DNA from 2 places in the Sodalis sp. RH24 genome. Region 2 is predicted to be linked to the other one. Evidence: predicted binding sites of a transcription regulator. Region 2 holds the regulator's gene; the other holds the start of a gene.
The links. Region 2 encodes sigma-54, which starts transcription at its own class of promoters, with help from an activator protein. Its sites were predicted from a motif close to GTTGGCACANNTTTCGCTNT; they were not measured.

Region 1 (4,720 bases), 1.1 Mb from region 2:
CCGAAGCTTAAGCCCAGGCAGCGGGACGCTTCCCACTGTCCTTTCGGCAGGGCATCGATACTGCCGCACCAGATATCCACCAGGAACGCGCTGGTGAACAACGTCAATGCCAGCGCCGCCGCCAGCCAGGGGCTGACATCAATGCCGAACAGCGCCAGGCCGAAAAAGGCCAGGAACAGCTGCATCAGCAGCGGCGTGCCCTGGAACAGGTTACTGTAGGCGCGAACACCCTGCTTTAGCCAGCGCCGGCGCGACAGGCGCATCAACATCAGCGGCAGGGTCAACAGGCCGCCGCCGGCAAAGGCCACCAGCGACAACAGCAGCGTCCAGCGCGCGGCCAGCAGCAGGTTGCGCAGGATATCCCAGTCGGTAAACGACGTCATGCCTCTTCTCCGCCGAAGATCAGGCGCCCGGCCCGTAGCAATACCTGGCGCATCAGCAGCGACAGCATCAGATACATCAGCGTCACCACCAGGTACACCTCAAAACTCAGGAACGTACGCGACTGGATAAGGCTGCCGGCAAACGTCAGTTCCTCATAAGACACCTGGGAAACCACCGACGATCCGAGCATCACGATCACGCACTGGCTCACCAGCGCGGGGTAGATGCGTTTTAATGCCGGCGGCAGCACCACCCGCAGGAAGACCTGGCCGCGCGACAGGCCGAGCACCCGGCCGGCCTCCCACTGCCCCTTCGGCGTGGCCTGGATGCCCGCGCGGATGATTTCCGTGCTGTAGGCGCCGAGATTCACCACCATCGCCAGCAGCGCCGCCTCGCCGGCGGTCATTTTCAGCCCCAGCGCCGGCAGGCCGAAGACGATAAAAAACAGCTGCACCACAAACGGCGTATTGCGGATAAGCTCCACATAGACGCCCCATAACCGGCCCGGCACGACATACCGGCCGCTGCGGATAGCCGCGCCGCACACGCCGAGGGTAATACCGCCCGCCGTGGCGGCGGTGGTCAGCATCAGGGTCACCCACAGCCCGGACAGCAGTTCGGGCGTATAGGGCCACAGGGCGGCGAAATTAAGCTGATAGGTCATGGGCGCGGCGTCCTCAGGCGCCCAAATCGGCCGGCAGCGGCGCTTTCATCCATTTTTCGGACAGACTGTTGAGGGTATTGTCTTTCAGCGCTTCGTCGATCAGGGCGTTAACCTTCTCCTTCAGCGCCGGCTCATCCTTGCGCAGGCCGACATAGCACGGCGAGTCCTTAAGCATAAATTTCGCCGCCGGCGCCTTGGCCGGGTTCTGGCGGGCAATGGCGCTCACCACCAGATTACCGGTCGCCACATACTGCACCTGGCCGGACATATAGGCCGACAGCGTGGTGTTGTTATCTTCATAACGCTTGATCTGGGCATCCTTCGGCGCCAGATCGGTCAGCACCATATCCTCCACCGCGCCGCGGGTCACCCCCACCGTTTTGCCGGCCAGTTCCGCCGGCGCTTTCAGCCCGTCGTCCTTCGGCCCGAAGACGCCGAGGAAAAACGGCGCGTAAGCGCGGCTGAAATCAATGGTTTTTTCGCGCTCGGCGTTTTTACCCAAACTGGAAATCACCAGATCGACCTTGTCCGTTTGCAAATAAGGCACCCGGTTGGCGCTGGTCACCGGCACCAGCTGCAATTTCAGCTTCATCTTGTCGGCCAGGTAACGCGCCATGTCGATATCGTAGCCCTGGGGCTGCAGATCGGTGCCGACCGACCCAAAAGGGGGGAAGTCCTGTGGAATGGCGACCCGCAGCACGCCGCGCTGCTGGATTTGCTGTAACTGATCGGCCAGGGCCGCCCCCGCCTGGGTAAACAACAGGACCGCGCCCGCCAGGGCTATAAGCTGTTTTCTGATTTGCATACCGGGTTCCCAAGATGAAGTAATGAAACAAATGATTCTCAGGCTAATTATCTGCAACTAATGTGCCAAATGAAACCATTGATTCACGCCGGGGAACACCGGGGGGAAACATCAGGCCAGCCCCGCCATAAGCGGGGTTATGCTAACGGGAATGGCAAAGCCTTGGCCCTGCGGCGGGAAAATAACGCACCCATAAAGTGCAAGCGCACCGCTATGTCGCGCTGTTTTTTTATGAACCCCGGGGTTCAAGCTCATCCAGTTCGCCATACCCATCGGCGATACTGTGGATGCGCGCCCGTCCCTGGGCCAGGGTATGATGCAGCAATGCGTTGCTGATAAGGTTCGCCAGGCTCATGGCAGACGAGTAGGAATCAAACGCCGATACGCTGTCAAGCGTTGCGGCGATATGCCAGCGCGCCAGCGGAATCAGCGCCTGCGCCTGGGGCTCGCTTATCAGCAGCACCGGCACGGCGTTATTTTTAAGCTGCAATAATAACGGCCGGATTTGCGGCGTGCGCCGGCGAAACGCCACCACCACCACCATATCCTCGGCGGTCAGATCCACTATTTCTTCGGCCAGCGTCTGCCCCGGCTGCGGCAGCAGGCTCACCCGCCCGCGCACCTGCAGCAGTTGCTGGCGCAGGTGCATCGCCACCGGATAGCTGTTGCGCAAGCCCACCAGACACAGACGCCGGGCATTATCCATCGCCGTTATCACCGCGGAAAACTGCGCGCCGTCCAGCCGGTTGACCCAGTAGGTCAGGTTAGCCATTTCCTGTTTGTAATGCCGTGACAACAGCGTGTTGCCCTGGACCGCGTCGCGGCTATCGGTTAACGGCATCCCGCTTTGGCGCAACACCCGCAGTTCGTCGCGCATCTGGCGATAGTTATCATAACCCAGGCGTTTGAACAGCCGGCTGACGGTCGCCTTGGAGACGCCGCTTAAACGCGACAGCTCCGCGCTGTTATAACTGATCAGATCGTCGAAATGATCGAGGATAAACGCGGCGACCCGCTGTTCCTGCGGTGAAAGCTGCGCATAAGCGGCGCGCAGGCGCTCATCGAATTGCTTCATATCTCCTTCCCGGCTGCAACCTTTGTTTCATATTACCCTAGCATATCCTGCCGCGGCGCAGGCAAATGAATCCGGCGGCGCGGGTTGGAACGCCTCTTGCTTAACTGTTGCCAGCCTCCGCCCGTTAACAAGAGATATTGACCACGATGAACAACAGTTCCATGGCGCCGATGGGCATGGCGGTAACGCCTCATCATCTTGCCAGTGAAAGCGCGCTGGCCGTCCTGCGCGCGGGCGGCAACGCCATTGAAGCGATGGTGGCCGCCGCCGCGTCCATCGCGGTGGTCTACCCGCATATGAACGGCCTGGGCGGCGATGGTTTCTGGCTTATCGTGCCGCCGCGCGGCGAGCCGGTCGCCATCGATGCCGGCGGCCCGGCGGGTTCGCTGGCGACCTTCGATTTTTACCGGGATGAGGCGCTTATCCCCCATCGCGGCGCGATGTCGGCGCTGACGGTGGCGGGCACGGTGGCCGGCTGGGCTGAGGCGCTGTCGCTCTCGGCGGAAATGGGCTACCCGCGGCTGCCGCTATCAAGCCTGCTCGCGGACGCCATCCGTTATGCCGCCGACGGCATGCCGGTTTCCCTGTCGCAGGAACAGGCTTCCCGCGCCAAATTCTCCGAACTGGCGGGCCGGGCGGATTTTGCCCGGGTGTTTTTTCCCCATCGGGAGATTCCGCTGGCCGGCAGCCGCTTTACCCAGCCGCGGCTCGCCGAAACCCTTATCGCCCTGGCGGAGCAGGGACTGGACAGTTTTTACCGCGGCCCGGTAGCCGCCGGCATGGCCCAGGAAATGAAGGCGATCGGCATGCCGGTCACCGCCGCGGATTTGGCCGCTTACCGCGCCAGACGGCGCGCCCCGCTGCGCCTGGCGCACGGCAAAGGCGAGCTGTTTAACCTGGCGCCACCCACCCAGGGCCTGGTGTCGCTGGCCATCCTCGGCATTACCGATCGCCTGTCCATGGCCGCGCAGTCTGAAACCCAGACCATCCATCGCATCGTCGAGGCCACCAAGCTGGCGTTCGCGCTGCGCGATGAAGTTATCACCGACCCGGCGCACCTGGCCTGCGATCCTGACGCCCTGCTGGCGCCCGCTTTCCTGGACGGCCTGGCGCGCCGGGTGGACGCCGAACGCGCCGCGCCCTGGGGCAGTATGCTGGCGCCGGGGGATACGGTATGGATGGGCACGGTGGACAGCAGCGGGCTGGCGGTGTCCTTTATCCAGAGCATTTACCACGAATTCGGCAGCGGCGTGGTGCTGCCGAAAAGCGGTATATTGTGGCAAAACCGCGGCGCCGCCTTTAGCCTGGAGCCCGGGCATTTGCGGGCGCTGGCGCCGGGCAAATATCCGTTCCATACGCTTAATCCGGCCGCCGCAAAGCTGCATGACGGCCGGGTCATGGTCTACGGCGCCATGGGCGGGGACGGCCAGCCGCAGACCCAGGCGGCGATATTTACCCGCCATATCATGCAGGGCATGCCGTTGCAGCAAGCCGTCAACGCGCCCCGCTGGCTGCTGGGGCGGACCTGGGGGCAGGCCACCGATACCCTGAAACTCGAAGGGCGTTTTAGCGGCGCCACCTTTGATGCCCTGCGCGTGCTCGGCCACGAGGTGGAGTCCCTGCCGGATTTCAGCGAAGCGGTCGGACACGCCGGCGCGATAGTGCGCCATACCAACGGGATGCTGGAGGGCGCGTTTGACCCGCGCAGCAACGGCAGCGCCGCCGGATTTTAGTGTTAGCAAAACCTGGAGAACCTGATGGATAAGCCCTTGATTCCGACCGATGCGGTACC
Region 2 (4,720 bases):
AAGTGGTCATCACCCGCCCCAACGGCGAACAGGGCAAGGAAGTGGTCGAGGGTTACGGCAATCCGGTGACGTTTTACCAGATGCAGGACAACGGCAAGCCGGTGAAGGGCCATGCGCAAAAGGTCCGCTATGAGCTGGCCAACGATTTTGTGGTGCTGACCGGCGACGCTTATCTCGAACAGCTCGACAGCAACGTCAAGGGCGATCGCATCACCTACCTGGTTAAACAACAGCAAATGGAAGCCTTCAGCGACAAGGGCAAACGGGTCACCACCGTATTGGTGCCGTCCCAGCTGCAGGATAAGAACCCGGCGGGCGCGGCACCCAAAGCGTCCTCAGCGCCCAAGGCGCCCAAATCCGGCACTAAATAAGAGTAATTGAACCCATGGCAACATTAATCGCAGAAAACCTGGCTAAAGCCTACAAGGGCCGACATGTGGTGGAAGACGTCAGCCTCAAGGTCAGCTCAGGGGAAATCGTCGGGTTGCTGGGGCCGAACGGGGCCGGCAAGACCACCACGTTCTACATGGTGGTCGGCATCATCCAGCGCGACGCCGGGCGCATTATTATCGATGACGACGATATCAGCCTGCTGCCGTTGCATACCCGCGCCCGGCGCGGCATCGGCTACCTGCCGCAGGAAGCGTCGATTTTCCGCCGCCTGAGCGTGTTTGATAACCTGATGGCGGTATTGCAGATCAGAAACGATCTCAGCGCTTCGCAGCGCGACGACCGCGCCAATGCGCTGATGGAAGAATTCCATATCGCCCATCTGCGCGATAACCTGGGGCAATCATTATCCGGCGGCGAGCGGCGGCGGGTGGAAATTGCCCGCGCCCTGGCGGCCAACCCTAAATTCATCCTGCTTGACGAGCCCTTTGCCGGCGTCGACCCGATTTCCGTCATCGATATCAAGAAAATCATTGAACATCTGCGCGATAGCGGCCTGGGCGTGCTGATTACCGATCATAACGTACGCGAAACATTGGACGTCTGCGAGCGCGCCTATATCGTAAGCCAGGGACATCTTATCGCCCATGGCACACCCGCCGAAATCCTTCAGGACGAGCAGGTGAAGCGTGTTTATCTGGGCGAAGAGTTCCGCCTCTGATAAGGTGTCCTGAAGTGAAAGCCCCAAGAGGTTAATTGACGCATTATATGAAGCAAGGTTTGCAACTCAGGTTTAGTCAGCAACTCGCCATGACTCCGCAGTTACAGCAAGCAATACGCCTGCTGCAACTGTCTACGCTTGAACTTCAGCAGGAGATTCAAACCGCGCTGGAAAGCAACCCCTTACTTGAGCAAACCGATGTCCATGAAGAAATAGACTCACACGACGTACCCGACAGCGAATCGCTTGATACCCGCGAGGCGATGGAGCAGAAGGACATGCCGGAAGAACTGCCGCTTGACGCCACCTGGGACGAAATGTACTCGGCGGGCACGCCCTCGGGCACCGGCACCGACTACCGCGACGAAGAACTGCCGATTTACCAGGGCGAAACCATCCAGACCCTGCAGGATTACCTGATGTGGCAGGTGGAGCTGACGCCGTTTTCCGATACCGATATCGCCATTGCCACCTCCATCGTCGACGCGGTGGATGAAACCGGTTACCTGACGGTGCCGCTGGAAGATATCCTCGAGTGCATCGGCGACGACAGCGTCACCATGGACGAAGTGGAAGCGGTATTAAAACGCGTGCAGCGCTTTGATCCGGTGGGCGTGGCGGCGCGGGATCTGCGGGATTGCCTGCTGATCCAGCTATCGCAGCTGTCGAAGGATTTCCCTTACCTGAACGAAGCCAGGCTTATCGTCAGCGACTATCTCGATCTGCTGGCCAGCCATGATTTCCGCAGCCTGCTGCGATCCACCCGCCTAAAGGAAGACGTGCTGAAATCCGCCATGGCGCTGATCCAATCCCTCGATCCCCGGCCCGGCCAGTCAATCAATACCACCGAATCGCAATATGTCATCCCGGACGTCCTGGTGCGCAAGGTGCATAATCGCTGGACGGTGGAGCTCAATACCGACAGCATTCCCAATCTTAAAATCAACCAGCAATACGCCGCGCTCGGCAATACCACCCGCAATGACTCGGACGGACAATTTATCCGCAGCCATTTGCAGGAAGCGCGCTGGTTGATCAAAAGCCTGGAAAGTCGTAATGACACGCTGTTAAAAGTGACCCGCTGCATCGTGGAGCAGCAACAGGCGTTTTTCGATCAGGGAGAGGAGTATATGCGGCCCATGGTGCTGGCGGATATCGCCCAGGCGGTGGAGATGCACGAATCGACGATATCCCGCGTCACGACGCAAAAATATCTGCACAGCCCGCGCGGCATTTTTGAACTGAAATATTTTTTCTCCAGCCACGTCAATACCGAGGGGGGAGGCGAAGCGTCTTCTACGGCCATTCGTGCGCTGGTGAGAAAATTAATCGCCGCGGAAAACCCGGCGAAGCCGCTAAGCGATAGCAAGCTGACCACCCTGCTTTCCGATCAGGGCATTATGGTGGCGCGGCGAACCGTGGCAAAATACCGAGAGTCTTTGTCCATCCCGCCGTCAAACCAGCGTAAGCAAATGGTTTGACCTCTACAGAGAAGGAAGACACTATGCAGCTGAATATTACCGGACAGCGCGTTGAAATCACCGATGCTTTGCGCGATTTCGTGACGACGAAATTTTCCAAGCTGGAACAATACTTCGACCGGATCAATCAGGTATATATTGTTCTGAAGATCGAAAAAGTCCAGCAGATTGCCGAAGCGACGATCCATGTCAACGGCGGTGAGCTGCACGCGACGTCAGAGGCGGACGATATGTATGCCGCCGTCGATTTGCTGATCGACAAGCTGACGCGCCAGTTGAACAAACATAAAGAGAAACTGAAACAGTACTGAATTCACTGTAGCCATTATCGCTACCTAACCTCACATCGGCTCGTTATCCGTACGATAACGGGCCGATGAGTCTTAAAGGTGAAACAAGCGCCTTAAGTGAAATGAAATGACTAACGATACAGCTTTGCAAATAAACACGGTGTTAAGCCTTGAGTGCACCCGCGGCTCCATCCACTGCCAGAGCAAAAAGCGCGCGCTGGAAATTATCAGCGAGCTGGCGGCCAAGCAGCTCAACCTGGCGCCGCAGGTGGTGTTCGAGGCCGTATTGACCCGTGAACGCATGGGCAGTACCGGTATCGGCAACGGTATCGCCATCCCGCACGGCAAGCTGGAAGAAGACACCCTGCGCGCGGTCGGTGTGTTTATCCGCCTGGAGCAGCCCATTGCCTTTGATGCGATAGATAACCAACCGGTGGATTTGCTGTTTGCGCTATTGGTGCCGGCCGAGCAGTGTAAAACCCATTTGCACACCCTGGCCCTGGTGGCCAAGCGCCTGGCCGATAAAACGGTCTGCCGTCGCCTGCGCGCCGCGCAAAGCGATGAAGAGCTGTATGCCATAATGACGGAAACGGAAGCCGGGTCTTAACGCGCCGGGTCGGATTGCCTGCCCGGCGCTGTACCGACCAGCGGGGAGTCATTGGCGCGATTACGGCAAGCGTGGCCAATGGGTCAATAAAAATACCAGAGGGGAGTCGTCATGGTGCTGATGATTGTCAGCGGTCGATCCGGTTCAGGGAAATCAGTCGCGCTGCGCGCGCTGGAAGATATGGGGTTTTATTGCGTCGATAACCTGCCGGTGGTGCTGCTGCCGCAATTGGCCAATACGCTGGCCGACCGGAATATCTCCGCCGCGGTGAGCATTGATGTGCGCAATATGCCCGAGACGCCGGAGATTTTCGAGCACGCCATGGACAACCTGCCGCAAAGCTTTTCGCCGCAGCTGTTGTTCCTCGACGCCGATCGCAGCACCCTAATCAGGCGGTATAGCGATACCCGGCGCCTGCATCCGTTATCCAGCAAGAACCTGTCGCTGGAAAGCGCCATTGATGAAGAGAATGAACTGCTGGAACCGCTGCGCTCCCGCGCGGATCTGATTATCGATACCACGGAAATGTCGGTGCATGAGCTGGCGGAAATGCTGCGTGCCCGGCTGCTGGGCAAACGCGAGCGCGAGCTGACCATCGTGTTCGAGTCTTTCGGCTATAAGCACGGCCTGCCCATCGACGCCGATTATGTTTTCGACGTGCGTTTCCTGCCCAACCCGCACTGGGATCCCAAACTGCGGCCGATGACCGGGCTGGATAAGCCGGTGGCGGCCTTTCTCGACCGCCATACCGAAGTGCATAATTTTATCTATCAAACCCGCAGTTACCTGGAGTTATGGTTGCCGATGCTGGAAACCAATAACCGCAGCTACCTGACCGTGGCCATTGGCTGCACCGGCGGCAAACACCGCTCGGTCTACGTGGCCGAGCAGCTGGCGGACTATTTCCGTTCACGCGGTAAAAACGTCCAGTCCCGGCACCGCACCCTGGAAAAGCGCAAACCATGACGGTTAAACAAACGGTGGAAATCAAGAACCGCCTGGGCATGCACGCCCGGCCGGCAATGAAGCTATTCGATCTGGTGCAAAGCTTTGACGCGGAGGTGTTGCTGCGCAACGATAGCGGCACCGAAGCGGAAGCCAGCAGCGTTATCGCCCTGCTGATGCTGGACTCGGCCAAAGGCCGGGTGATCGAGGTGGAGGCCACCGGCCCGGATGAGATACAGGCGCTGGCGGCGGTGATCGAGCTGTTTAACGCCGGTTTCGACGAAGA

Region 1: the regulator sigma-54 is predicted to act here: its motif matches at 3,012-3,031, upstream of ACL2XG_RS14055 (gamma-glutamyltransferase family protein).

The regions. Positions count from the first base shown of each region.
Region 1 is NZ_CP178729.1:3,079,978-3,084,697, forward strand. Features, by position in the region: gene ACL2XG_RS14035 (amino acid ABC transporter permease) at 1-383, opposite strand, end outside; gene ACL2XG_RS14040 (amino acid ABC transporter permease) at 380-1,048, opposite strand; gene ACL2XG_RS14045 (transporter substrate-binding domain-containing protein) at 1,062-1,853, opposite strand; gene ACL2XG_RS14050 (MurR/RpiR family transcriptional regulator) at 2,083-2,928, opposite strand; gene ACL2XG_RS14055 (gamma-glutamyltransferase family protein) at 3,075-4,661, shown strand.
Region 2 is NZ_CP178729.1:4,213,931-4,218,650, reverse strand. Features, by position in the region: gene lptA (lipopolysaccharide ABC transporter substrate-binding protein LptA) at 1-371, shown strand, start outside; gene lptB (LPS export ABC transporter ATP-binding protein) at 386-1,111, shown strand; gene rpoN (RNA polymerase factor sigma-54) at 1,159-2,592, shown strand; gene hpf (ribosome hibernation promoting factor) at 2,616-2,903, shown strand; gene ptsN (PTS IIA-like nitrogen regulatory protein PtsN) at 3,010-3,489, shown strand; gene rapZ (RNase adapter RapZ) at 3,601-4,455, shown strand; gene npr (PTS phosphocarrier protein NPr) at 4,452-4,720, shown strand, end outside.